3 regions of the Brevibacillus sp. B_LB10_24 genome follow, and region 2 is predicted to be linked to each of the others. Evidence: riboswitches for the same ligand, from Rfam matches in the RefSeq annotation. Region 2 holds a riboswitch; each other region holds the start of a gene.
The links. A riboswitch is a leader RNA that binds a small molecule or an ion and turns the genes downstream of it on or off. The one in region 2 is predicted to bind cyclic di-AMP.

Region 1 (8,052 bases), on a different contig from region 2:
AGCTGCATTACCGGCCCAATTTTATCGCCCGCAGCCTGGTGATGAATCAGACGCGCAACATCGCGCTCCTATCCGGTACGCTGAAGAACCACTTTTTTGTCGAAACGACGGACAATATCGTCCGGCTAGCCGCGGAAAAGGGGTATAGCGTGATGGTGCACTTCGAACATATGGGGGATAATCTGAGTCTGTTTGAAACGATCAGCCGCTATAAGCCGGACGGAATCATCCTGTCTACGATCCAACTGGACGATCCGCTGTTACCACAGCTTGAAGAGGCGAATATTCCCTACATGATGTTCAACCGCCGCCCTAGAACCGGCGGAAATTACGTCGTCATAGACAACCGGCTGGCCGGAGAGCTGAATACGCGGCATTTGATCGAATACGGCCACAAACGCATTGCTTTCCTGTCTGGACACCTCAATGTCTCGACGTTTTTTGAACGGAAGGAAGGATATGAAGCGACGCTGAAAAAATACGGCCTGCAGCCCGACCCGCAGCTGATGGTGATGACTAACGGCACCCCGCAGGAAATAGAGGTTGCCGCAGTCAGGCTGATGCAGCTGTCTTCGCCGCCGACAGCGATCATCTGTGCGACAGATGCGATGGCCCTGACATGCATGGATGTGCTGATCCGGATGGGCAAACGAATTCCCGAGGACGTCAGCATCTGCGGCGTCGACGATATCGATATTGCTTCCCATCAGTCGATCCGCCTGACGACCGTCGGTAACTACAAGCAGCAGATGGGGGTGCTGGCAATTGAGATGCTGATGAACCTGATTGAAGCCGAGGAGGAGGCGCTGCAGCCGATTCAGATCGTGCTTCGCCCGGAGCTGATCGTTCGCGAAACTACCGGTGCTTGCCCGCCGTAGCAGGCAAGTACAGGCAATAATGAATACGTATACATCAAAAAGGAGGCAGATGTCATGAATAAGGATCTCTTTATCAATGGCCGCTATGTGCCTGCGAAGCAAACCTATGAACTCTACAATCCGTACAACAATCAACGCCTTGGATCGATCGCCAATGCCGACGAAGCAGAGATGCTGGCGGCGATTGAGGCGGCGGATGCCGCTTTTGCCGAGATGAAGACACTTCCTGCCCATCGGCGCTCTGCTATCTTGAACCGCGCCGCTCAGCTGATGGAAGAGCGGACGGAGGAGTTGGCCAGGATCATCGCACAGGAAGCGGGAAAACCGATCAAAGCGGCCCGGGCGGAAGTGGGCCGTTCCGTTCAGACGATCCGCTTTTCTGCCGAGGGTGCCAAGTGGATGAACGGTGAGTCCATTCCGATGGATGCAGCGATCGGCGGAGAAGGGCGGCTTGCCTTTTCCGTGAACGAACCCCTGGGTGTGGTCGCTGCGATTACCCCGTTCAACTTTCCGCTCAATCTGGTCACCCACAAGGTGGGACCGGCGCTCGCTGTCGGCAATACGGTCGTATTGAAGCCGGCAGAGCAGACGCCGCTTTCTTCCTATGTACTCGCCGAGATCCTTGCAGAAGCAGGCCTGCCAGCCGGTGCGCTCAACGTCGTGTCTGGCGAAGGAGCAGTCCTGGGTCCGGTCCTGACAGCAGATGAACGGATCAAAAAACTCTCCTTTACCGGCAGTCCCGAAGTCGGGAAACTGCTTCGCGCCCAATCCGGCTTGAAGAAACTCACGCTTGAGCTGGGCTCCAACTCCGCGTTGATCGTCGATGAGAACTGCGATCTGGAGCGCTGTGTGGCTCGTGCCGTGGAAGGGGCGTTTTCGTACGCCGGACAAGTCTGCATTCACACGCAGCGGATCTACGTCCATCAGAACGTGTACGACAGCTTTACAGCAGAATTTCGCAAGCGGATGGAACAGCTCCGCACAGGAGACCCGCTGGATGAAAATACGGATGTGTCCGCCGTTATCAACGAGCGCTCCCGCAAGCGGATTCTTGAATGGATTGAGGAAGCCAGGCGCATGGGAGCGGTGGTTTACGGAGGGGAGACGGACGGCAGCGTGATTCGCCCCGCCCTGATCCTGAACGCCGATCCGAGCAGCCGCGTGGTATGTCAGGAGGTGTTTGGACCTGTCGTCGTCATCGACCGGGTAACGTCTATGGAGGAGGCGGTCGAGAAGACCAATGCGTCCCGATTTGGATTGAACGCAGGCGTTTTCACCCGGGATATTCAGGCGGCGTTCGCCGCTGCCCGGAAGCTGGAAGTGGGACAAGTGCTGATCAATGAGATCCCGACGTTTCGGGTGGATCACATGCCCTACGGCGGCGTCAAAGACTCGGGTTTGGGGCGCGAAGGCGTGAAGTACGCGATGCAGGAAATGTCCGAGAGCAAATTGATCGTCGTCACGCTGTAGGCAAACACAAACAAGGCGAGCACCGGTGCCCGCCTTGTTTTTTTCACGTCATGTTTAGTTTCCGATAAACTCTTGTACCCAATAGCCGTTGTAATAGGCAATACCGATGGTGTCAAAGTTCGAGTTCATGATGTTTGCCCGATGGCCCTCGCTGTTCATCCACTGCTGCATGACTTCTTGCGGACTGCGTTGACCCATTGCGATGTTTTCTCCCATGGTCATGTATTGGATGCCGCTTTGGCTGATCATGTCAGATGGAGAGCCCAAGGTCGGACTGATGTGGTCAAAGTAATGGTTATTCTCCATGTCGACGGCTTTTTTCATCGCGACGGAAGACAGCTGCTCGTCCAACTTCAGCGGCTGAAGACCCGCTTTTTGGCGTTCTTGGTTGACGAGTGAAAATACTTCTTTGGCGTAGTTGTCGACATTTCCTTGTGAGGCATCAGGGGTTTTGGCTACAGGTGCTTTGGCAGGCTGGCTTGGTGTATTTGCCGGCTGTTGTGTTGGAGCTTGTACCGGTTGACTGTAGTTTGTTGCAGGCTGGTGCCATTTGTTGGCGGGTTGGAAGAAATACTGCTGCTGTTGTTGTGGAATGTTATGATTTTGCTGAGGGTAGATCACCCATTGTTGTTGGAATTGCGGATAGACATACATCATCTGCTGTTGTGCCGGATCGTTGGCTGCCTGCTGCGGACAAGTTGCAGCGAATGCAGAAGTAGAAATGCCGGCTACGGCAACTCCGAGAACAATGGCGAGAAGGGACTTTCTGGCTGAAAATTTTTTCATCGTATCGTCTCCTTTTTTTTGCCCTACGAGGTTAGTTGTCGGATTCGGATTGAGGATACAACCCTACGCTTGCAAAGCGATTCACCCCATACAGAAAGCCAAAAAGGCCTTTCTGTCGAAAAGCGTCCCCCGCACTTCGATGTATTTTGAAGTTTCGGCATCTACAAGGATAACAGAGAATGCGAATTGATGAAATTATTGAATGTTGGTATATCTGCTAACAAACGCCAATTTTATGTAAAAAGCCCGAAACAACCAAGTTTCGAGCGTGGCCGGGCCCCATTTTCCGTACACCCGGAACGATTTGTCATTTTTTGTTCCAGCCGCAGTGTCTGCGGCAGTAACGGCAGGCTGAGTTGTTGCCGGTCGTCATGCATCTGGTGCAGTTGGCGCAGCATGGGTCGCAAACGGAAAAGGGTTGAACAAATGGTGGTATGAACGGGGGTCTTGCAAAAGGACTGACGACCGGGGGCTTCGCAAAAGGACTGACGACTGGCGGTGTCGGAAAGGGCTTCACAGCTTGAAAAGGACTGACAACCGGCGGGCAATACGGTTTGGCCGCGTGGTATGGACTCACAACGGGCGGGCAATACGGTCTGGTCGTCTGAAATGGACTGACAACCGGCGGACAAGGTTTTCCAAAGTAAGGGCTGACAGCCTGCGGGCCGTAATAAGGCGAAAATGAACTGACCATCCGGACTTTAGCCTTCTTGTCGGCTTTGCGTCTGCTTCTCATCAAATATCTCCCCTCTGTGAGAATGTACCATAGTATATGCACAATATTTTGGGATGAATGGACGTTTGCTTACCGGTAGACGTCTAGTTTTTAGGTGAGTGATGGGAAAAGTTGCTAAATGAATGTCTTTACATAAAAAGACAAATGCCGAACGTTCCCGCTTGTCATCCTGTGCAATCAGAGACAAAACGAAAAAAGCGGAAGCGGATGAACTAATCGATAAAAAATCTGGTAATATCGCAGAGGATGAGTGTATGATGGAAAATACGGACAAACCGGAGCAAAAAGTTCCCGGCACCGGCCAAAAGCAGGCGCAGCAAAGAGAGCTGACACAGCGGCTAAGCCTTGCAATATCCATGTACACCAAGCGTTTTAAGGAGGATTTATTCAACATGAAGAAGATCATGACGGCAATGGTATTCAGCAGTGTCCTGTTTCTCGCAGCATTGACAGGCTGTGAAGATCAACAACAAGACCCGACACCTTCGCAGACCGTCTCCCCTTCCCAAGAACAACAACCCACTGTCCCTCCGGACGAAAAAACGGCTGGCAACCCCGAATCGCAAAATTCCCAGGAGAGCACTCCGGTTCAAGAAACATCCGGTACCATCGATGGCCTTAAAGTAGTTGCCAACCCTGACAGCGTCACTGTCCTGGTAGACAAGCAGTATGCTCTGCCAAAAAATTATGAGCCGCAAGATTTGGTCTACCCAAATGTGCCGTTTATTTTCCAAGAGAAAATCGAAAAACGGAAACTGCGCAAGGAAGCCGCAGATGCGCTGGAGAAACTGTTTGACGGCGCAAAGAAAGACGGTATCTCGCTCGCCGGAGTCTCCGGATACCGCTCCTATGACCGGCAGACAAAACTATTTGAAAGCTATGTGCAGCGGGATGGCGAGGCGGCTGCCAAAATGTACAGCGCAGTTCCCGGCACCAGCGAGCATCAGACAGGGCTGGCCATCGATGTATCCGGCATTGACGGCAAATGCGCCGCGGAGAGCTGCTTCGCCGGGACGCCCGAGGCTGATTGGCTTGCCAAACATGCACCGGAATACGGCTTTATCGTTCGCTATCCGGAAGACAAGGTGGAGATCACCGGCTACGAATATGAACCCTGGCACATCCGCTATGTAGGTGTCCAGCTTGCCAAGGAGTTGGCTGAAAAAGGACAGTGCTTGGAGGAGTACTACAATGCGGTCCCTGTATCTGGGGCAAAATGACTGCCCCTGACAAAAATTTCCTGAGATGAGTCAGAGCACTATTTTTTATAGACAATTCGCACCCCTAGATGGCAGTACGTTTCTTCGGTATAATGGCCGTGGGGGCAAGCCTTGGTATAACAGAGGCTGCCGTGTTGGCTCTGCAGGATTTCATTGCATATAGGGCAATGTTCAAGCTTGAACTTTCGAAGCAGTTTCAGCATAAAAACACCTCGATTAAAAGGATAGGAGCAAAGGATTGCGTTATCTCCTGCGGGCAAAAAAGCAGGTTTGGAAAGAAGGGATTTTGTGGGCCTGGGGCATCATCTGGTTCTGTTCTTCATCGGCCTGATCGGATCGTTTTTTTCGGGAATGCTCGGCATTGGCGGAGCAGTCATTAATTTTCCTCTGTTATTGTATGTGCCCGACTGGTTTGGTGTCGGCCATTTCACGGCGAAGGAAGTATCTTCTATCAGCATGTTCCAAGTTTTTTTTGCGTCGTTGTCGGGGGTACTCGCCTACCGCATGCAAAGGAAACACGAACCATCTTATATACATAAAGGGCTTGTTCTGACCATGGGAAGCAGTATTCTCGTCGGCAGCTTGATTGGAGCAGCGGGCTCCAAATACATGCCCAGCGAAACGATCAATCTCATTTACGGGATCGTCGCAGTCGCGGCCGTGATCCTGATGCTCATCCCCAATCGGGGAAAGCGGGAAGAACTGGATGCAGAACAACTTGTCTACCCCAAGCCGGTGGCTGCCCTGTCAGCCGGTTTGGTAGGGCTTGTCTCCGGGACGGTCGGAGCAGGCGGGGCGTTTATCCTGATCCCGATCATGCTGACCCTTCTGAAAATACCTACGCGCATCACCATCGCCTCTTCTCTGGCGATCGTCTTCATCTCCGCAATAGGGGGCGTTACCGGCAAATTGGCGGCCGGTCCCATCCCGTTTTGGGCCACCTTTTTCACAGTGTTGGGCAGCGTGTCGGGCGCTCCGCTGGGATCGTTCGTCGGCAGCAAGGTAAACGGGAAATACTTGCGGATCATCCTGACCGTATTTATTACAGCAACGGCGGTCAAAGTATGGTTTGACATCCTGACATGAGAAAAGCGGAAAAAATGAACGGCAAAAGCTTCCGGCTAAGCGGCAATTTTTGCCGCTTTTTTTATGCCCTCCTTTGCTGTCGATGGGATGTTTGCGATTGGCATCATTCTTGCTTGTCTTTCTTTGCATTGCTTCTTTACGAAAGCGCTACCAAAGACATAAGGGGGAAAAAGATGATGCGAATTGGAGGAGTCAACGGCATATCGACCTGAACAGCTCATGGAGGGGACTTCCGCTCGCGCTGCACCCGGGTGCCGAGCGACACTACAGAGAGTACCGGGAGTAGAGAAAAAAACAGGAGGGGACGAAACGACTTCTGCGATAGAAGCCAAATGAAACATTTGCCAAGGATTGCGCGTCATAACATAAAAACAAGGCATCAGGGTGGGAAGGGACAGCCAGAAGTTCAACCAATATTAGGAGGAATTGCATGGGAGAGACAATCGTATCGCTTGCTTTAGCTGCCATCATGTTGATGCCATTTGGTTTTGGTGAATCAGTTCAAGTTGCTTATGCCAACTCCAGTCTATCTCATGAGGAACACGCCAATAATATTCACAATACAACCACCAGTTTGACAAACGAGCAGGCAGCGATGATTTTCGCGAAGATAAAAAGTCACATCCTAACAAAATACGCTGGTATTTATTCGTTCGATCATTTCTCCGTTGAGTTTGTGAATGAAAAGATGGAAAACGGCAAAATTTCAATTGACGTCAATGTTGATGTCGACATGACTTTAATACGACACCCTGCGGATAGCCCATATGTAAAAGAGATGCAAGCAGCCTTGTCTGCATCTGGCAGTGCAAAGGAAAAAGAGATGGGACAGCGTGAAATCGATGCCTTTCTTAAAGAAGTAGAACCTTACTATCATACCCCGTCTCCATCTGCCTTTCTTTACAGAATTGAATTGGCAAACCCAAGCGGTACCGCAAAATCATTGAGTAACGATGTTCCATTTACCTTGTATTATCGTGAGGACATCACCACCGAAGAAACGATATTGACGCCGGTCTCATAATGAAAGCGGCTCTGTGAAGGAGCCGCTTTGCTTACTATTTTAATCAAGGAAACGGGGACTTCCGATAAGAGGTCCCTATTCTTATCTACCCTTTACACATTTGGTCCTAGCGTGCAGCCACTTTTTCCAAATCTTTGACGCCGCGGTAGATCAGCTCAAACAAATCGTCGATCTGTTCTTCTTCAATGCAGGAGAAAGCAACCCGCAGATCGGTTTCGCCCAGTGCGATCGTGCCGACGCCGTACTCGTTCAGCAGATGGACGCGCAGCGATTCAGCATCGACCGTTTTCAGCTTGAGGCACATGAAATAACCGGAGTTGAATGGATAATAATCCCAGGTCCCGTCGTATTTGCCGCTGTCAAGCAGTTCTTTGACACGGTTGGCGCGCCGTTTCATGATGGAGAACTTTTCCTGTTTCTGCGCGTTAAACTCCGGAGCGTTGAGCGCGTGCAGGACGAATGTTTGCGAAGGGTGCGGTCCGCTGGAAATCGTGGAGCGGATGATGCCCATCGTTTTTTGCTCCAGTGCGGCGAGGAATGCGTCGCTTTGGCCGGCATATGTAATAAAACCGACGCGGAAACCCCAGACGTATTCTTCCTTGGTGGCTCCGTCTACCTTGACGGCCAGTACGCGCGGGTGAAGATCGCTCAAGGCGCCGAACAGCGATTCGTGCAAAGAGTCTTCGAAAAACAGGCCGAAGTATGCATCATCTGTCACGGCCACGACATTAATGCCCGCTTCTGCCCCTGCTTTGATCGCAGCGACGATCTGCTTGCCTTCTTCCACAAGCGGCGTGTACCCGGTCGGATTGTTTGGGAAGTTGAGGATGACGATTGCTTTGCCCTTTTCCT
Region 2 (8,052 bases):
ATCGCCCAAGCCGACACTCGCTTTGAATGCCGGCCAAGGGCGATTTTTTACATGGAATGCTACTTTTTCACCTGGATCGTGAACATTGCGCTTTTCCCTTCGAGAGAAGCTGTAATCTTCGCCTTGCCTTTTTGTTTTGCCGTAATTTGTCCGTCTCCATCTACTGCGGCCACGTTTTCGTCGGATGATTGCCACTTGACCGCGCTTGTCAAAGCTTCCTCCGTTCCGTCATCATAAACGGCCTTGACCTGAAGCTGTGTGGTATCTCCGAGGGTCAGTTTCAATTTGTGATCGTAGGCATGTTGAAGCGAGATGAGCGTCTTTGCCTTTCCGTATTTAATCAGGTAGATGTCCCGCTTGTCAGCAAGGGTCGTGCTTTTTTCCCAATATTGACCCAACAGCAGATATTCACCAGCCCCCTGGGGAACCGCCCCGATCACCCGCACTTGCGGGAAGGTGACGGTTTTCTCATCCAACAGGTTGCCGGAATCATCCAGCGTCATGAAACTCCAGTCTGAGGGTTCATTCCGTTCCGACCCGAGCAGCGCGATCAGCATATAGCCTCCGTCAGCCCTCTCAGTCAGGGACAAGCCGATTTCACCGCGTTCTTCTTCTCCGTACTGCTGCCGCCAGACCACATCTCCCTTGGCATTGATGTGCCAGGCTAAGATGTCATTGTACGCAGGATCGTACCTGTACCGGTTTACATAACCGGTAATGAGCAGTCCGCCGTCGCTTGCGGGCAGGACCGAGTGGATCGTCACAGAACCAACCTCATCATAGGTGTGCTTCCAGATGACTTCGGCATCTTCGGTCAGCTTTGCGATGTACAGCTGCGAGTCGCCGGAAGATACTGTCCCTTGCAGATAGACGTCTTTGCTGTCCGTAATGATAATCCGGTCTGCCGAGCTGAAGTTCGGTGTGTCCCATGTTTTATCCCATTCGACTTTGCCTGAAGCTGTGATTTTTACGAGGTGGACGAGAGACTTTTTGCCTGTGTCGTAGCCGCCAGGGTAGTAACGTCCAGCAGCGATCCAGCCGCCGTCGGATGTTTCCGCAAAATCGCTGTACAACAGGGAATAGTACTGCGGGATCATCGCACCGCCTTCTACTGCGATCTGTTTCGTCCACTCCGTTTTTCCGGTTTCGCTCAAGCGGACCAACTGCAGCTTTTCCGGTTGGGAGCGAAGCGCCCCCATGACGAGAAAACCGCTTGTCTTTGCCTGCTTGACGCTGGCAATCCAGAAGTCCTCCGGCATCCGCTTGGTCCATTCTTCTTCACCGGCCGCATCTACTTTCAACAGCAGCGGGGGGAGGATATGGTAGGCAGTATCCGTTTCGTCTGCCCAGACAAGCGCTCCGCCGTCTCGAGCGGCCACGACCTTCTTCACCAATTCCCGCGTCTCATCCTTGACATAGCGTTTCGACCACTTCATCTGCGGCTCCAGTTCCGCCGCGGCAGCTTGTCCGCATAGACAGAGGAATACCGCCAGAAAAAAGACGGTTGTCCGCATGGCCAAGCGCTGGAAGCTGCACCTATCTGTCTCTCTTGCCCACATGCTTGTCACACTCCTTTTCACCAGAATGGAAATATATGTGTGGTTCACCCTATATATAAGGAAAGCGCGATGGCTTGTACAGGAACCGAATTCCTAGTAACGCATGGTAATTTAGCTCCCTTTTTTAACGGAATCATCTGTTTCTGCTACTTCGTAACCAGAAACTTGAACCTTTAGTCCATTTTTTTCCATCCGATTCATCAGGCAATGTCCATGTCCGGCACGGTAGCCAACCCTCACTGCGCCTTCTAAAAGGTGGACTTGCCAGCATCTGGCTCCAATTGGGAGGAAAAGGGAGGCTCGGTCCGGTCAGCGGGAGTATCGGAAAGAGAGCCGGCTATCTCGCCTATTATCAGAATATATCGAGGATGAGTTGAAATTTTTGCTGTGGTACCATAGAAAACAACAAAGCGGCACACAGACTCAAGGCTTGCTTTTACAACTGAATACAAAAGGCCTAATTCCATCTTTGGATGGGAGCGGGGGAACCAGGTTTTTGGGGTTAATCCTTGAAGTGATATCAGGAGGGATGTTTTAGAGCTCAGCTTCTCTGCCATCCTACCCGTCAGCTAACCTCGCCGGCTAATGCAGAGAAGATCCTGGAAAACGGGTCGCATAAATAGGCGGAATATTCCGTTTATTTGGCGAGCAGAGCACGGTCTGAGGTATGGTCGTTTTAAGGCCAGACCGATAATCAGGCGATGAATACCGGTGCAGACTTTTTTCCTGGAACTTCGGTTCTAGGGGAAGAGCAGGCACCGGTTATTTATTTTTAGGCACCAGCTAGAAAGGGGAAAGAACATTGAACAAAAAGGGGCTTTCATTTTTGCTTACAGGAGTTTTGTCGATAGGGTTGTTGATGGCAGGCTGCAGCAGCTCCGGGGGTGGGGCGAATGAGGAGAGCGGAGTCTCTACACTTGAAAAAGCCAAGCAGCAAGGAGTTGTGACGGTCGGATTTGCCAATGAGAAGCCGTACGCGTATCAGACACCGGACGGCAAGCTGAGCGGTGAGGCGGTCGAGGTAGCGAGAGAGGTGCTGAAGAACATGGGCATAGACGAGATGAATGGGGTACTGACCGAATTCGGCTCGCTGATCCCGGGACTGAATGCCAAACGCTTTGACATTATTACGGCGGGGATGTACATCACACCCGAGAGAGCGAAAGAAGTGGCCTTTGCCAACCCGGAGTACAGCATTGGCGAGGCTTTGGCCGTGAAGAAAGGGAATCCCAAGGATCTCCACAGCTATAAGGATATCGCCGAGAAGAAGGCAAAAATCGGCGTGATGAGCGGCGCGATAGAGATTGACTATTTAAAAAAGTCGGGCGTTGGCGATGACCAGATGGTGATCGTGACCGACCAGCCATCGGCTGTGGCGGCACTGCAGTCAGGCCGGGTGGACGCGATTACGATGACGGGGCCGTCTCTGCAAGCGGTGCTGGATTCGGCAAAGGATAGCGGCATCGAGCGGGTCATGGAGTTCGATCAGCCGGTCATCGATGGACAGAGTATCCGCGGTTACGGAGCTGCTGCGTTCCGCAAAGAGGATCAGGATTTCCTCAAGGCGTACAACAGCGAGCTGCAAAAGCTGAAGGAGTCCGGCAGACTGCTGGAAATTCTGGAGCCCTTCGGCTTTACGGAGCAAGAATTGCCGGGTGACATGACAGCAGAACAGCTTGTCAAAGAATGAAGTAGACAGAAAGGAGCAGGCACCTTATGAATACAGATGCAGGGGCCGGGTTCCTGGCGCCGCTGATGAGCGGCGCCGGAATGACGGCACAGATATTTGCCTATTCGGCTGTTCTCACCATCGCCATTGCTTTTCTCGCAGGCTTCGGCCGGATGTCAAAGCATACCCCGATACGCATCGCAACGGCGGTCTACGTCGAATTTTTCCGCGGTACCTCTCTGATGATTCAGCTGTTTTGGCTGTATTTTGCCCTGCCGCTGCTCGGTTTCGAGCTCACACCAATGGCAGCCGGACTTATTGCGATGGGATGCAACTATGGCGCATACGGCTCGGAGATTGTCCGAAGTTCGATTCAGGCGGTCCCCAAGGGGCAGATCGAGGCAGCCATTGCGCTCAACATGACGCCCTTCCAGCGCATGAAAAAAATCGTCCTGCCCCAAGCGGTCGTCATGATGCTGCCGGCATTTGGCAACCTGCTGATCGAGCTGTTAAAAGGGACATCGCTCGTTTCGCTGATTACGCTGGCCGATTTGACGTTCAAGGGCATGCTGCTTCGCACGTTTGACATTTCCAGCACCCCGCAAATCCTGGGGCTGTTGTTGATCATGTACTTCGTCATGGCGGCAGTCGTCACGCTTGGCGTTCGCCTGCTTGAAAAATTTGTTACAGCGGGGAGGACATAGGTATGTGGAATTGGGAATTCGCCATGTCTGTGCTGCCCAAATTGCTCAGTGTCATTCACATCACGATCATGACGACGATTCTTGCGTTTTTCCTGGCCTTGATCCTTGGATTGCTGCTCGCTTTGGGGCGGCGCGCAAAGTTTAAGCCGCTGTCCTGGACCGTTGCGGCCGTGACCGAATTTATCCGCAGTACGCCGCTATTGATCCAGTTGTACTTTCTCTACTTTGCGCTCCCTGTCTATGGGATTCACTTCTCCGCCTTGACCATCGGGGTGCTCGGGCTCGGAATCCACTACAGCACCTATCTGTCAGAGGTGTACCGCTCCGGCATCGAGGCCGTATCCAAAGGTCAGTGGGAAGCGGCAACCGCGCTCAATTTTTCCAGATGGAAAACCTGGACGAAAATCGTCCTGCCGCAGGCGATTCGGCCGATCACTCCGGTGCTGGGCAACTACCTCATCGTCATGTTCAAAGAGACGCCGCTGCTTTCGACGATCACCGTGGTGGAGATGATGGCGACGGCCAAGTTGATCGGCGCCGCTTCTTTCCGCTATGTGGAAGCATTTACCGTTGTCGGTCTCTTGTTCCTGCTGCTCAGCTACCCGTCCGCCCTGCTCATCCGGCGCTTGGAAGCGCGAATCAGCTTAAAATAAGAAAGGGGATAGATCGTATGAATATGCCGCTCGCAACGAAAGAGGAAGCTACGCCGGTTGCCGGAAGGATCAGTCCGCTTGTCCGCTATCAGAATATCAGCAAGTCGTTTGGGGAACAGCAGATACTCGATGGAATCAATCTCGATATCGCATCCGGCGAAAAAGTGGCGGTAATCGGACCCAGCGGTTCTGGCAAAACGACGCTCGCCCGTCTGCTGATGACCTTGGAGGAGCCCACCTCCGGAACGATCGAGGTGGACGGGGAACTGCTTTGGCACAAACGAGTGAATGGAAAGCTGGTCCGGGCTAACGAAAAGCATTTGCACAGAATTCGCGGAAATATCGGCATGGTCTTCCAGCATTTTAACCTTTTTCCGCATATGACAATTCTGCGAAATTGTACGGAAGCGCCCGTTCACGTGTTGGGCATGCCCAAAGAGGAGGCCAGGGAGAGAGCTGTAGAAATGCTGAGAAAGGTAGGGCTTGAAGATAAAACAGAGGCCTATCCTTCCCAGTTGTCAGGCGGACAAAAACAGCGGGTTGCCATCGCCAGGGCGCTCGTCATGCGGCCAAAGGTCATGGTGTTTGACGAACCGACCTCCGCACTGGATCCGGAACTTGTCGGCGAAGTCCTCGCCGTAATCAAAGAGATCGCCCGCGAAGGGGAGATGGCGATGCTTCTCATCACGCATGAAATGGAATTTGCCAGAGAAGTGGCGGACCGCGTGGTCTTTACGGATGGAGGAAAAATTGTCGAACAGGGCCCGCCCGACCAGATCTTCGGTAATCCGCAAAGTCCGCGGCTGCAATCATTCCTGACGAGGTTCCGCACTAAACGGTAACTGATTCCCCCGAAAAGAATTTTATCGATTTGCCTTGTAACTATTCACACGCAGCACCGTCCTATAGTAGAGGCGTGGCAGAGGGAAGCTTTGCCTGCCGCAACCATCAGTCAGATACGAGGTGCTAGTTTTGTGAGATTGCGTAGTCCCCTGATCGCAGCGGCAGCGGCTGCGGTGATGCTGGCCGGATCACCTGTGATGAAGGCAGCCGCTGACACATCTTATCAATCGATCCAGCTTACCGATTTAACACTGCAGGAAGCAGTAGAAAAAACCCTGGGGAGCAATATCGACCTGGCGATCCTGCGGCTTGATCTGGATTCGGAAGAAGCGAGATTGCAGTTGGCCCGCTTCGCGTCCAAAAGCATCAACGCGAAATTGGAAATGACTTTGGACCGGGCGTTGAGCAAATACGAATCCCTAGCCAAAGCCGAAAAGGAAAAGGAACTGAAGCGCTACTCCGTAGAAGCGCAGGAAAAAAAGCTGAAGCTGGACACCGCCAGGGCATTTTATGAAGTGCTCTACACACAGGAAAATCTGGAACTAAAAATGCGGCAATTTGCCCAAAGCGAGAATGAAGAGGGGAAAAAGGCGATAGCGGATGCCGAAGACAATTTTCAGAAGGCATTGTCCCGATTAAATGAATGGATGGGTGAGAGTGACGACGTACAGTGGAAACTAAACGAGAGTCATTTTCTCCCATCCAACGAACTGCCCGCACTTGAGCTTGCGATTGAAAAGGCCTGGCAGCAGCGGCCAGAAATTCTCAAAAAACAGGCGGAACTGAAAGCATTTGAAGTAAGAGCCAACATAATCTACTTGTATTCCTCCCTGGAAACGTACCGGGGGCAAATCGCCAAGAACGATGTGAAGAAAGCGGGATTGGAGCTCATAAAGCTGCAAGAGGCAGCGAAGAAGGATGTGACGGCGAATTACGGCAAGCTCGAATCTGCCCTGGCGAAGCAGGCAGAGATGAGTCTGGCGCTGCAGGCTGCAGAGGAGGCCGATCAGAAGGCGAGTGAAGAATACCAAAAAGGCAGGATGACCCTGGCTGAACGAAGGCAGGCGGAAGAATCGTGGTACAAAGCCAAGGCAGATTATCTGGCGGCCGTTTACGCCTGCAATCTCGCTTTCGCCGCCTATGAGTTCTCGATTGGAGAGTAAGCATCCGATAGCAGTTGGAAAGACCGCTTTATGCCGGATGAGCGGATAAGCGTGTTTTTTTGCAGGGAAAGTGGACTTCAGAACGGCCCTTGTTCTCTGGGGGATCGCGGCGCCTGACATGATGGCCCGGTATGCGACGGCAAGGACGAGGATAAACCAGAGTTCCCGTATTTTACATGGATCGGCATGCTGTTTAGTGCCGGGTACGGCGTAAGGCTTGTCTTTTGGGGCGTCGCCGAGCCGATGAGCCATTTTCTGACGCCGCCTTCCGTTTACGTTGATTTTGTTCTTGATGTCAGCGGCCTTGTTCAAATCGTTGAAGGCGGAGAAAAAAGGCAGCAAGGCAAAAAAAATAGACGTGCTAGCTACACCCATCACTATCACCGGCGGATGCTGCTGCACGTCCATGCGGAAGCTGCTGTTATTTTTTTTCAGGGTTTTGTGTGTTTGTTCCCTTTGATTCGTCCGTAATCTCTTCGACAACTCCTTTGGTGGAAGAGCGAAATTCGCGGAGCGTATCACCCAGCGCTCGGCCCAGCTGCGGAAGTTTTGACGGTCCGAAGACAACCAATGCAATGACGAGAATGATGATCAATCCGGGAATTCCGATGTTGTTAAACACTGTAGTTTCCTCCTCTTGTTTACGACTCAGGCGCAAGCGAACGGTTTGATCTGCGCAAATACCATCCCGAGCAGATAATGCTCAGCTCAAACAGGAGAATGAGCGGAATCGTGACTGATAAATGCGAGACAAAATCCGGCGGGGAGATCATCGCCCCGACAATCGCCAGGCCCAAATAGACGTATTTGCGGAATGACCTTAACTGAGCGGGATTGATGAGGCCGAGCTTGGTCAGGAATAACACGACTGCCGGCATCTCAAATGCGACCGCCATGGGAAAAATGACGTTGAACATAAACGAGAAAAAGCGATCAATTCCATACGTTTCCACTGCTCCGATGCTCCGGTTCACGTTCGACAGAAAGGAAACCATCATCGGAAAGGCGACGAAATAGCTAAACGCCACCCCACAGAGAAACAGGAAAAACGACAATGGAACGAACCAGATCGTTTTCCGTGCCTCATCGTCGGTCAGGCCCGGTCTGACAAATGCCCACGCCTGGTAGAGGGCGAGCGGAAGCGTCAGAAAGAGGGCGACCAGAAAGCCGCATTTCATATAAATGAACATTCCATCAGTAAATGAGAACACGTTCCAGACGATATGGGCAGCTACAGGCTGAGACTTTATGAATAACAGAATGGAAGGGGATAGGGCCAAGCCGATGCAAAGAGACAAAAGAAAACAGACGATGACCCAGATGAGCCGTTTCCGCAGTTCGGTCAAATGGGATACAAATTCCTGGTTGTTTTGCATACACACCCCTCAAATAAAAGTTATATAGAAAAGCGAAAATCGCTTTTCTATATAACCTTGTCGCTTGAATCAGACTAGACCAGTG
Region 3 (8,052 bases), on a different contig from region 2:
CATACTTCAACTCATACCTCCCCAGCAGCCGGCTCAAATCCTTCGCCAGCGTCGAAGGATTGCAAGAGACGTAAACAATTCGCCCCGGTCGAACATCCAACAGACTGTTGATCAGAGCGGCATCCAAACCGGTCCGCGGCGGATCAACCACCACGACATCCGGCTTCACTCCTTGTTTGGCCCACTTGGGCATGAGGACTTCTGCTCGTCCCACGTAAAAATGAGCGTTGCCGATGCCGTTGTTCTTGGCGTTTCGGCGGGCGTCTTCCACCGCTTCGGGGATGATCTCGATCCCCCTGACTTCCCGGGCATAGGGGGCCAGCCACAGGGAAATCGTCCCTGTCCCGCAGTACAGGTCCAAGACGTTCTCCTCGCCGCCAAGTCCGGCAGCTTCCTTCACTTCATTGTACAGCTTGGCTGTCTGCTCCGGATTCAACTGAAAAAAAGCCCGCGCCGACAGGTCGAACGACAAATCGCCCAGCTTTTCGGCAATCGACGGTTTCCCCCACAGGACTTTGGTGGTCTCTCCGAAGACGAGCGAGGTTTTTTTCGGATTGACGTTCTGCACGATGCTGACCAGCGACGGCAAGTGGTAGCGCAGCTCCAGGATCAGCTCCTTCAGGTGGGGAATCTCATCGGTCGCCGTGACCAGCGTGAGCTGTGTCTCACCAGTGGAGAAGGCGACGCGGGAGACGATCGTGCGAATGACGCCTGTCCGCTTCCGCTCGTCGTAGCTGGGGATGCCGAGTGCGGTTATGACCTGCTTGGCTTTCTCGGTAATCTCGTTGGTGGCGGGGTGCTGGATCAGACAGCCCTCCAGGTCGACAAGCTCGTGACTGCCACTTTTGTACAATCCGGCCACCAGCCTCCCGGCTTGCTGCCCGACTTGTAATTGCGCTTTATTCCGGTACTTCCAGGGATCCGTCATGCCGATTGTCGGCCGCACCGGAGGATCGTTCAGCTTTGCGTACTTTTGCAGCGCTTCGACAACCAGGGCTTGCTTGCTCGCCAGCTGCGCCTGATAGTCGAGATGCTGCAGGCTGCAGCCCCCGCAGGCTTCATACAGCGGGCAGGGGGGCTGAACGCGGTCCGTGGAGCGCTCTTTCAGTTTGACCAGTCGTGCCGTGGCGTAGCGTTCCTGCACGCTGGTGATTTCCGCATATACCACTTCCCCGGGGAGAGCTGCGGGGACGAATACAATTTTTTTCTTGTAATAGCCGATGCCTTCTCCATTAATGCCGAGGCTTTTTATGGTTAAGGTCACCTGCTGTCCCGGACGCAGCGGGGCATCGGTCTCTTGTAGGCGTTTGTTCATCAGGCTGTTCGCTCCTTCATCCATTTGCTTCATTATTATACAGAAACTTGGGCTGATTCTCCTAGTACAACGGAATAGACTTTCCGAGGCATTTTCAATATAATGGGTTGCAGAGCAAATGAAAGGGATGGGTTGGATGGTAGACGCTTTATTTGACCAAATGAAAGAATTCCTGAACATGGATACCGAGATTTCTTTCGAGGAATTTGACCGCTATTATAAAGAGGTCGTCAGCTTTTTGAATGATGGATGGCAGCAGCTCGATGAGGAACAAGGCTTGAAGATGCTGTTTATCCTCGATAACCTGAAGGCGAACAGCGAAGATCGGGCGAAGCGCCGCACCAAGGACGCGAAGAAGTACAAAAAAATGGAGGAGCGCACCGGGATCTGGACGGGAGCAATGATCAACCGGCTGCGTGAACTGGGTTTGAGCCAAGAGGAGATCAGCAAGCGTTACGAAGAGTTATACGAGGCAGTGTAGGGCGGAGTACTTTACAGTATTCCGCTTTTTTGTATTAATACAGAAAGAAAAAACTTAACTTAGTTACAATACAGAGTGCAGCAAAGAATAACGAAGATTCTGCACGTTTTGCGGCGATAAACGGCTGTAATGTAATATAACAAGGTTTTGAATAATCCCTGTTGTTATAATACAATGACATCAAGATCAACTGAGGGGGCCTTAACATGATGGCTGTTCGTACTTTCTTCGCTACGTTGCCGAAAAAATGCTGTGTCGTCTGCGGAAATCCGATGGTGGACCAAGCGGAATCCTACATGCCGGAATGCTTTCACTGCCAGGAAGAGCGTTTGGAAAAAGAAAATGTACGCGGACGCTAAGCGAAATGCCGCAAAACACCACTTTACCCGGACCCGGGAAGTGGATTTTTTTTGCTTGCCGGCGCCTGTGAAAGCGGGCATGATAAAAAGACCACACTTCGTCAGGAGAGGAAAATGCAGATGTTTCACCCCCTTGTGTTTGACAATATCAAAGTTGTTTTGGAGGGAGCGGTATACGACCGCGATTTTGACGGTGACATCCTCGTCACATCCCGTGCCGATCTGATTGATACAGCGGTGTACCAGCGGCTGTTTCAAATCGATTTTCGCCTGCCTGAGGGAGCACCAGCCGGCAAACGAGAGGTGACAGCGCAATTCCAACTGCGAACATCACTGGCCGATATCGCCGGGGAGCTGCTGGAACAGCCGCTGACAGAACATATCGGCTGCACGGTTTGTATCCATTTTTATACATATGTTCAAGATGTAGAGGGAGAGACGAGTGAGATCGTCGGCATTTTAAACGAGATTTGGGGAGACCGCCCGCACATCACCCAACGGATCTCGGCGAGGCTGGATGAGCATAGGCCGTTGCGTTGGCCTCCCGACATCTATGAGAACAAAATCACGCTCGACTTTCACCGCAAGATCGATGAGGGCAACATCGGCGATTTGCGCGATCTGATTGACCACACCGTGGTGTCGCTGGTTCGCCTCAGCGAATGAGCCTGCTGCTCCAGACAAAGAAAACGGCATCTCCGTCAGGTCGGCTGCGGAGATGCCGCGTGCGTGCAAGGCCACATTCTTACTGGTGGAAGGGAAGCGTAAAGGAGAAGCAGCTGCCTTCCCCCAACTGGCTGATGACAGACAGCTCGCCGCCGTGCCGCTGCACAATGCTTTGGCAAATGGCCAGCCCCAGCCCCGTTCCGCCGGTATTTCGATTGCGCGACTTGTCTGCGCGGTAAAACTTGGCAAATACCTTGTTGATGTCCTCCTCGGCAATTCCTTCCCCCTTATCGATGACAGAGAACAGCACGTAACGTTCCCGCTGATCACAGGTCAAAAGGATGGCCCCCTCCGGCTTGTTGTAGTAAATGGCGTTATTTAGCAAATTTTCCAAAACCCTGCGGAGCTTGGTCTCATCTGCTTCAATGCGCAGTTCTTTGGACACCCGGATCTTGCATCCAAAACGCAAACCGGCTTCCTGCGCCTTCGCCTCGTATTCCTCGGCGATGTTTTGGACAAAAGGCCACAGGTGAATCCGGCTTAGCACAAGCGGGAGCTGCCTGCTTTGGTAGCTGAAATCCTGCAGTTCATCCAGCAGTTTTTCCAGATCGTTTACTTTTCCCCCGATCTTTTTCATCTGGTTTTGAATCCGTTCCATATCCGTGACCCTTCCAGAACCGATGAAGGAGGCGTACCCTTTGATCGTCGTCAGCGGCGTGCGAAAGTCGTGGGCGATGGCAGCGATCAGTTCCTGCTGCCGCTCTTCGGCGTTGCGCAATTCTTCCACCATATCGGTAAAGTATTGAAACAATTGGCCGAATTCGTCATTCGCCTTGTAGGAGAAGGAGACGTACCGTTTGCCGTCCTTGATCTCCTGTGTGACCAGCGAAAGCTCGCCGACCGGGCGCAGGATCCAGCGAACCAGTATGAACATGAAGACCAGTCCGAGGAGCAGGATGCTGCCGTAGATGTACCAGACCGACATCGAAACCCCTTTGGAGGCGAGGATGTCTGATTCATCGGTATAGAATGTGATCACGGTGCGCTCCTGGCTGCCCGGGTCATGCTGAAAGTAGTATTCTGCCACTTCTTTTTTGTTGGGCCCCTTCAGACTGTAGGCTTGGGAGACCTTTGTATAGAGGGTCGTCCCATTGGCGTCTTCCACCGTAACCTTGTACATCAGATCTTCTGGCAGCTCAGAGCTGAGTTCATGCATTTCAAGCGGGTCTTTGAAAGAGTTCGTCCGCATCAGCTGATTGATTTGCACGCGCTGGGCCGCCACTTTTTCGCTTAAAAACTGCTCGTAGCGGTCATTTTTGATCTGCTCGACGATGATGTTTTTAAAGATGAGTTGATACGTTAACAGATGAAACAAAATAATCGCAAAAAAAGACAAGAACAGCTTCGTGCCGATTCTCATCTCAAATACGCTCCCCTATGAAAACGTAGCCGGTTCCCCATTGGGTCTTGATAAATGTCCGATCCTTTTCCAGCTTTTCGCGCAGGTTTTTGATGTGTACCGTGACCGTGTTGAGCGAGCCGTATCCGTATCCCCAGACGCGGTCGTAGATTTCCTCGCGGGTAAAGACGATGCCCGGATTCTCGGCTAAAAAGGCCAATAGCTGAAATTCTTTTGTCGAAAGGTCTACCTTTTCGTCATTGACGTAGACGGTATACGTTTCTTTGTTGATTTCGAGCCCCTTAAAGGAAAGCTGGCTCATCGCCGCTGCAGCTTCCTGCTTGGTGTTTTCGCGCTGCCCGATATGGCGAATCCGTTCAAACCGTCGCAGGTGGGCGCGAACTCTTGCTAGCAGCTCCTCGGTATCGAAGGGCTTGGTAATATAATCGTCGGCTCCGATTTCAAAGCCCACCACCTTGTCGACAGCCTTTCCTTTTGCGCTTAAAAAGAGGATGGGCATTTCCCACTCGCGGCGAATTTGGGCGCAAAGCTCGTATCCGCTGATGCCCGGCATCATGATATCGAGCAGGATGAGATCCGGATGCAGTCCGTTTTCCAACAAGGAAAGCGCTTGGGCGCCGCTGTTTGCAATCGATACCTTCATACCTTCGCTCTCGAATATATCTTGGAGAAGATCGGTGATCTCCTGATTGTCGTCAACCACAAGAATGTGTTCTTCTTTCAATCTATATCCCCTCCAACTGCAAAGTCACATTCTCATTCCCATCATATCACGAAACGAAAGAATACACAGTGGTAATAACAGTCTGTAGGGGAATTCCTATGAGGTTATCTTGGGATCTGGTACTAAATTTCGTCAGAAAAAGCCAGAGGCGCTTACCCTCTGACTTCTAAAGTTAGTTTTCCGTTTTCTCTTTGCTATCTTCTTGTGCTTTTTCCAGTGCCGGAATAGCTACTCGTTTTGCTCCGACGTAACGCTTGCTCCAGTAGTAGGGATCGTTCAGCGAAGTCTTGGTAACCCCTTTACCGGTTTCGGAGTGGGCGAACATGTTGTCGCCGATGTAGATTCCCACATGGGAGATGCTGTGGCCATTGGTGTTGAAGAACACCAGATCTCCTGGCTGCAATTCGTCTTTGGAGACAGCGGTCCCTAACTCGTACTGTGATGCGGAAGAGTGGGGAATCTCGACGTCTAACGCTTGAAAGACGTATTGTGTAAAACCGGAGCAGTCAAACCCTTTGGTGGTGGTTCCTGCCGTTTTATACGGAACGCCGTAAAGGTTTTCGATGGTGCCCATAAGCGGGTTTTCCGCTGCAAACACCGAACCGGCTCCGCTGGCAAGCACTCCAGCCAAAATCAATGAACAAACAAACTTACGCATACGCAATGAAGCTGCTCCTTCCTTAAGCCTGCGAGGTTAGCTGAAGGGTTCGGGCGAAAGGATTCCCTAAACTGTCGAAACAGCTACTCACCCCAAAACATTGGTTCCCCCGCTTCCATGATGGAATTCGGCTTTTTTCGATTTTTTTTTACACAATGAACAAAATAATTCGAGGTTGTCCAAGGATTTCCTCTATTTTGCGTAATCGTTCAAAATTTCGTCACAATTTCCTGTCATATTACCGAAACGCACAGCAGGTTTCTTCGTCGCTTGACGCTTTCGGCGGGCTTGTCCGATTTTGGCAGGACGTGCTTCTCCGCCTTCGGACGGACGCAAAAACCAATCGCCCGTCCGTTATACTCGCAAAACAGGTCGTCTACAATAAAGTTGTGAGCAAGAGTTAAAGAAGAAAACGGAGGGATGTTCGATGAGTGAGCGGTCGGGGAAGCTGCTTCTCGGAACCGCGCTGCTGTTCCTCGGAGTAGTCATCTTGCTTGGCCACTTGGGGTTTGTCAAAGGACTGCTGGGCTTTCTCATCTCGGGAGCTGTCATCTTCTGGGGCGGGAGCAAGCTGCTCGCAGCCAAATCGACAGGCGGCCGCATCTGGGGGGCATTCCTGGTCTTCTTCGGCATCTTGATGCTGACCGGCAAGGTTCATCTGCTGTTCAGCACATTGATCGCCGTCGGGATACTCTATCTCGGGTATCGCCTGATCAGGAGCCATCCGGAACCGTCTGCAGAAGAGGTTTCGTACTATGAACGCAAGTGGGCGAGGAGCGTACTTAAGGAGGACACCCTGGATTCGTGGGAAGACGATCTGCGGTCTCGCCGTCCTTGAAAAATGTAGAAGGAAAATATCTTGACCCGCTATACCGTAATGATAAAATGAGGAGGAATTTACATGGGTATCATAAAGAGATTGCGTGATTTAACAGTAGCTTCGGTCAATGATGTGATCGATTCGATGGAAGATCCGGCAGTGATGCTGACCCAGTATATGCGTGACATGGAGTCGGAGATTGGACGAGCTGAAGTAGCCGTGGCCCGGCAAGTCGCGCTGGAAAAGAAGTTTCGCCAGCAGTGGGAAGAAGCCTTGAGGATGGTGGAGAAGCGGGAGCGGCAGATCAACCTGGCGCTTGGCGAAGGGGAAGATGAACTGGCCCGCCGCGCCCTGATTGACAAAAAATACTTTGAAACCCGGGCTTCCGAAAACGAAGCGCTGTACCACTCGGCCCGAGAAGCAGCAGGGCAAATGCGAGAAAAACTGGCGCAGTTAAAAGACGAGTTCTACAAGATGAGAGCGAAAAAATACACGTTGATGTCCAGGGCGCAAGTAGCCCGTACCCAAAAGCACCTGAATCACGTAATAAATGGTATAGGCTGTGAAAGCGCGACCCGCGGCTTTAGCCGTATGGAAGAAAAAGTCATGCGGATGGAAGCGGAAGCAGAGCTCACCGGACATTGGAACGAAGGCCGCCGCAGTCTGCATTCTTCACTCGACGCGTTAGAAGCAGACGATATCGATCAGGAGCTGGCGTTGCGCAAAGAGCGGCTGTTCGACAAAAAAACAGACGAAACCAGACAGGAAGAGCAAGGCGATCACCTGTCCCGATAGCAAGATTTGATAGTCTCGGCAGCCCGTAAAAAGCGGGCTGCTTTTCCCCTAGGAGGTTTGCCCTGTGTCAGATTTTCTCGTCTTCTTGCGACGTTTTTTCTCTAATCCTACCCGTGTGGGAAGCGTTGCTCCCAGTTCGAAATTTTTATGCCGGCTAATGATGAAAAACGTTCCGTGGGTCTCTGCCAAAACCATTGTCGAATTGGGGCCGGGAACGGGTGTTTTTACGGAAGCGATCCTGCGGCTGAAGCGTCCGGAGACGAATTTTTTTGTCGTGGAACAGGACCCGCGGTTTCAGCAGATGCTGAAAGAACGTTTTCCGGGAATACTCATTCAATCGGAAGCGGTTCATTTGGCCAGCTATGTAAAAGAGATGAACCTGCAGCCTGCGGACGCGATTATTTCCGGGCTGCCGTTTGCCGTATTTCCAGTCGAAGTGCGGACGAAAATTCTCGACAATGTGGTGGAAACGCTGGATCCGGAAGGTGTATTCGTCACATTTCAGTACTCGCTGCAGATGAAAGCAGAATTGGAAGAACGATTTAAGAAGGTGAGCATCAGCTTTACGCCTTTCAATGTTCCGCCTGCTTTTGTGTACACCTGCCGGTTGCAGGAATAATGGATTGCTTCTGGCTGCGTTTGGAGGGAAAGACCCTGTGAAACTATCGCGATTAAATCAATTGATTGCTGGCATCATCCTCGTATTTATTGGTTTTGGTCTTTTTCTTGACGCGCTTAATCTGATTGATTTTAACTTATTTAGCCTGTTCCCGCTGTTGATCGTCTATCTCGGCATGCGCTGGTGGACGAGAGG

Region 1: linked by a shared signal. The riboswitch ahead of ACI7RC_RS18740 (CAP domain-containing protein) and the one ahead of ehuB (ectoine/hydroxyectoine ABC transporter substrate-binding protein EhuB) in region 2 are both predicted to bind cyclic di-AMP.
Region 3: linked by a shared signal. The riboswitch ahead of ACI7RC_RS24700 (C40 family peptidase) and the one ahead of ehuB (ectoine/hydroxyectoine ABC transporter substrate-binding protein EhuB) in region 2 are both predicted to bind cyclic di-AMP.

Annotation. Positions count from the first base shown of each region.
Region 1 is NZ_JBJQOQ010000022.1:76,010-84,061, forward strand. Features, by position in the region: gene ACI7RC_RS18730 (LacI family DNA-binding transcriptional regulator) at 1-878, shown strand, start outside; gene ACI7RC_RS18735 (aldehyde dehydrogenase family protein) at 933-2,348, shown strand; gene ACI7RC_RS18740 (CAP domain-containing protein) at 2,403-3,134, opposite strand; cyclic di-AMP (ydaO/yuaA leader) riboswitch at 3,139-3,304, opposite strand; gene ACI7RC_RS18745 (hypothetical protein) at 3,442-3,870, opposite strand; gene ACI7RC_RS18750 (M15 family metallopeptidase) at 4,263-5,090, shown strand; gene ACI7RC_RS18755 (sulfite exporter TauE/SafE family protein) at 5,379-6,176, shown strand; gene ACI7RC_RS18760 (hypothetical protein) at 6,607-7,200, shown strand; gene ACI7RC_RS18765 (aminotransferase class I/II-fold pyridoxal phosphate-dependent enzyme) at 7,307-8,052, opposite strand, start outside.
Region 2 is NZ_JBJQOQ010000001.1:306,313-314,364, forward strand. Features, by position in the region: gene ACI7RC_RS01560 (Ig-like domain-containing protein) at 60-1,559, opposite strand; cyclic di-AMP (ydaO/yuaA leader) riboswitch at 2,004-2,159, shown strand; gene ehuB (ectoine/hydroxyectoine ABC transporter substrate-binding protein EhuB) at 2,419-3,249, shown strand; gene ehuC (ectoine/hydroxyectoine ABC transporter permease subunit EhuC) at 3,276-3,932, shown strand; gene ehuD (ectoine/hydroxyectoine ABC transporter permease subunit EhuD) at 3,935-4,585, shown strand; gene ehuA (ectoine/hydroxyectoine ABC transporter ATP-binding protein EhuA) at 4,603-5,427, shown strand; gene ACI7RC_RS01585 (TolC family protein) at 5,560-6,591, shown strand; partial or broken gene ACI7RC_RS01590 (BCCT family transporter) at 6,736-6,858, shown strand; gene ACI7RC_RS01595 (twin-arginine translocase TatA/TatE family subunit) at 7,013-7,213, opposite strand; gene tatC (twin-arginine translocase subunit TatC) at 7,233-7,967, opposite strand; gene ACI7RC_RS01605 (GMC family oxidoreductase) at 8,042-8,052, opposite strand, start outside.
Region 3 is NZ_JBJQOQ010000042.1:5,751-13,802, forward strand. Features, by position in the region: gene rlmD (23S rRNA (uracil(1939)-C(5))-methyltransferase RlmD) at 1-1,315, opposite strand, end outside; gene ACI7RC_RS24675 (hypothetical protein) at 1,434-1,796, shown strand; gene yhfH (protein YhfH) at 2,003-2,155, shown strand; gene ACI7RC_RS24685 (hypothetical protein) at 2,276-2,821, shown strand; gene ACI7RC_RS24690 (sensor histidine kinase) at 2,901-4,241, opposite strand; gene ACI7RC_RS24695 (response regulator transcription factor) at 4,243-4,965, opposite strand; gene ACI7RC_RS24700 (C40 family peptidase) at 5,138-5,623, opposite strand; cyclic di-AMP (ydaO/yuaA leader) riboswitch at 5,636-5,766, opposite strand; gene ACI7RC_RS24705 (hypothetical protein) at 6,051-6,461, shown strand; gene ACI7RC_RS24710 (PspA/IM30 family protein) at 6,525-7,238, shown strand; gene ACI7RC_RS24715 (class I SAM-dependent methyltransferase) at 7,303-7,857, shown strand; gene liaF (cell wall-active antibiotics response protein LiaF) at 7,895-8,052, shown strand, end outside.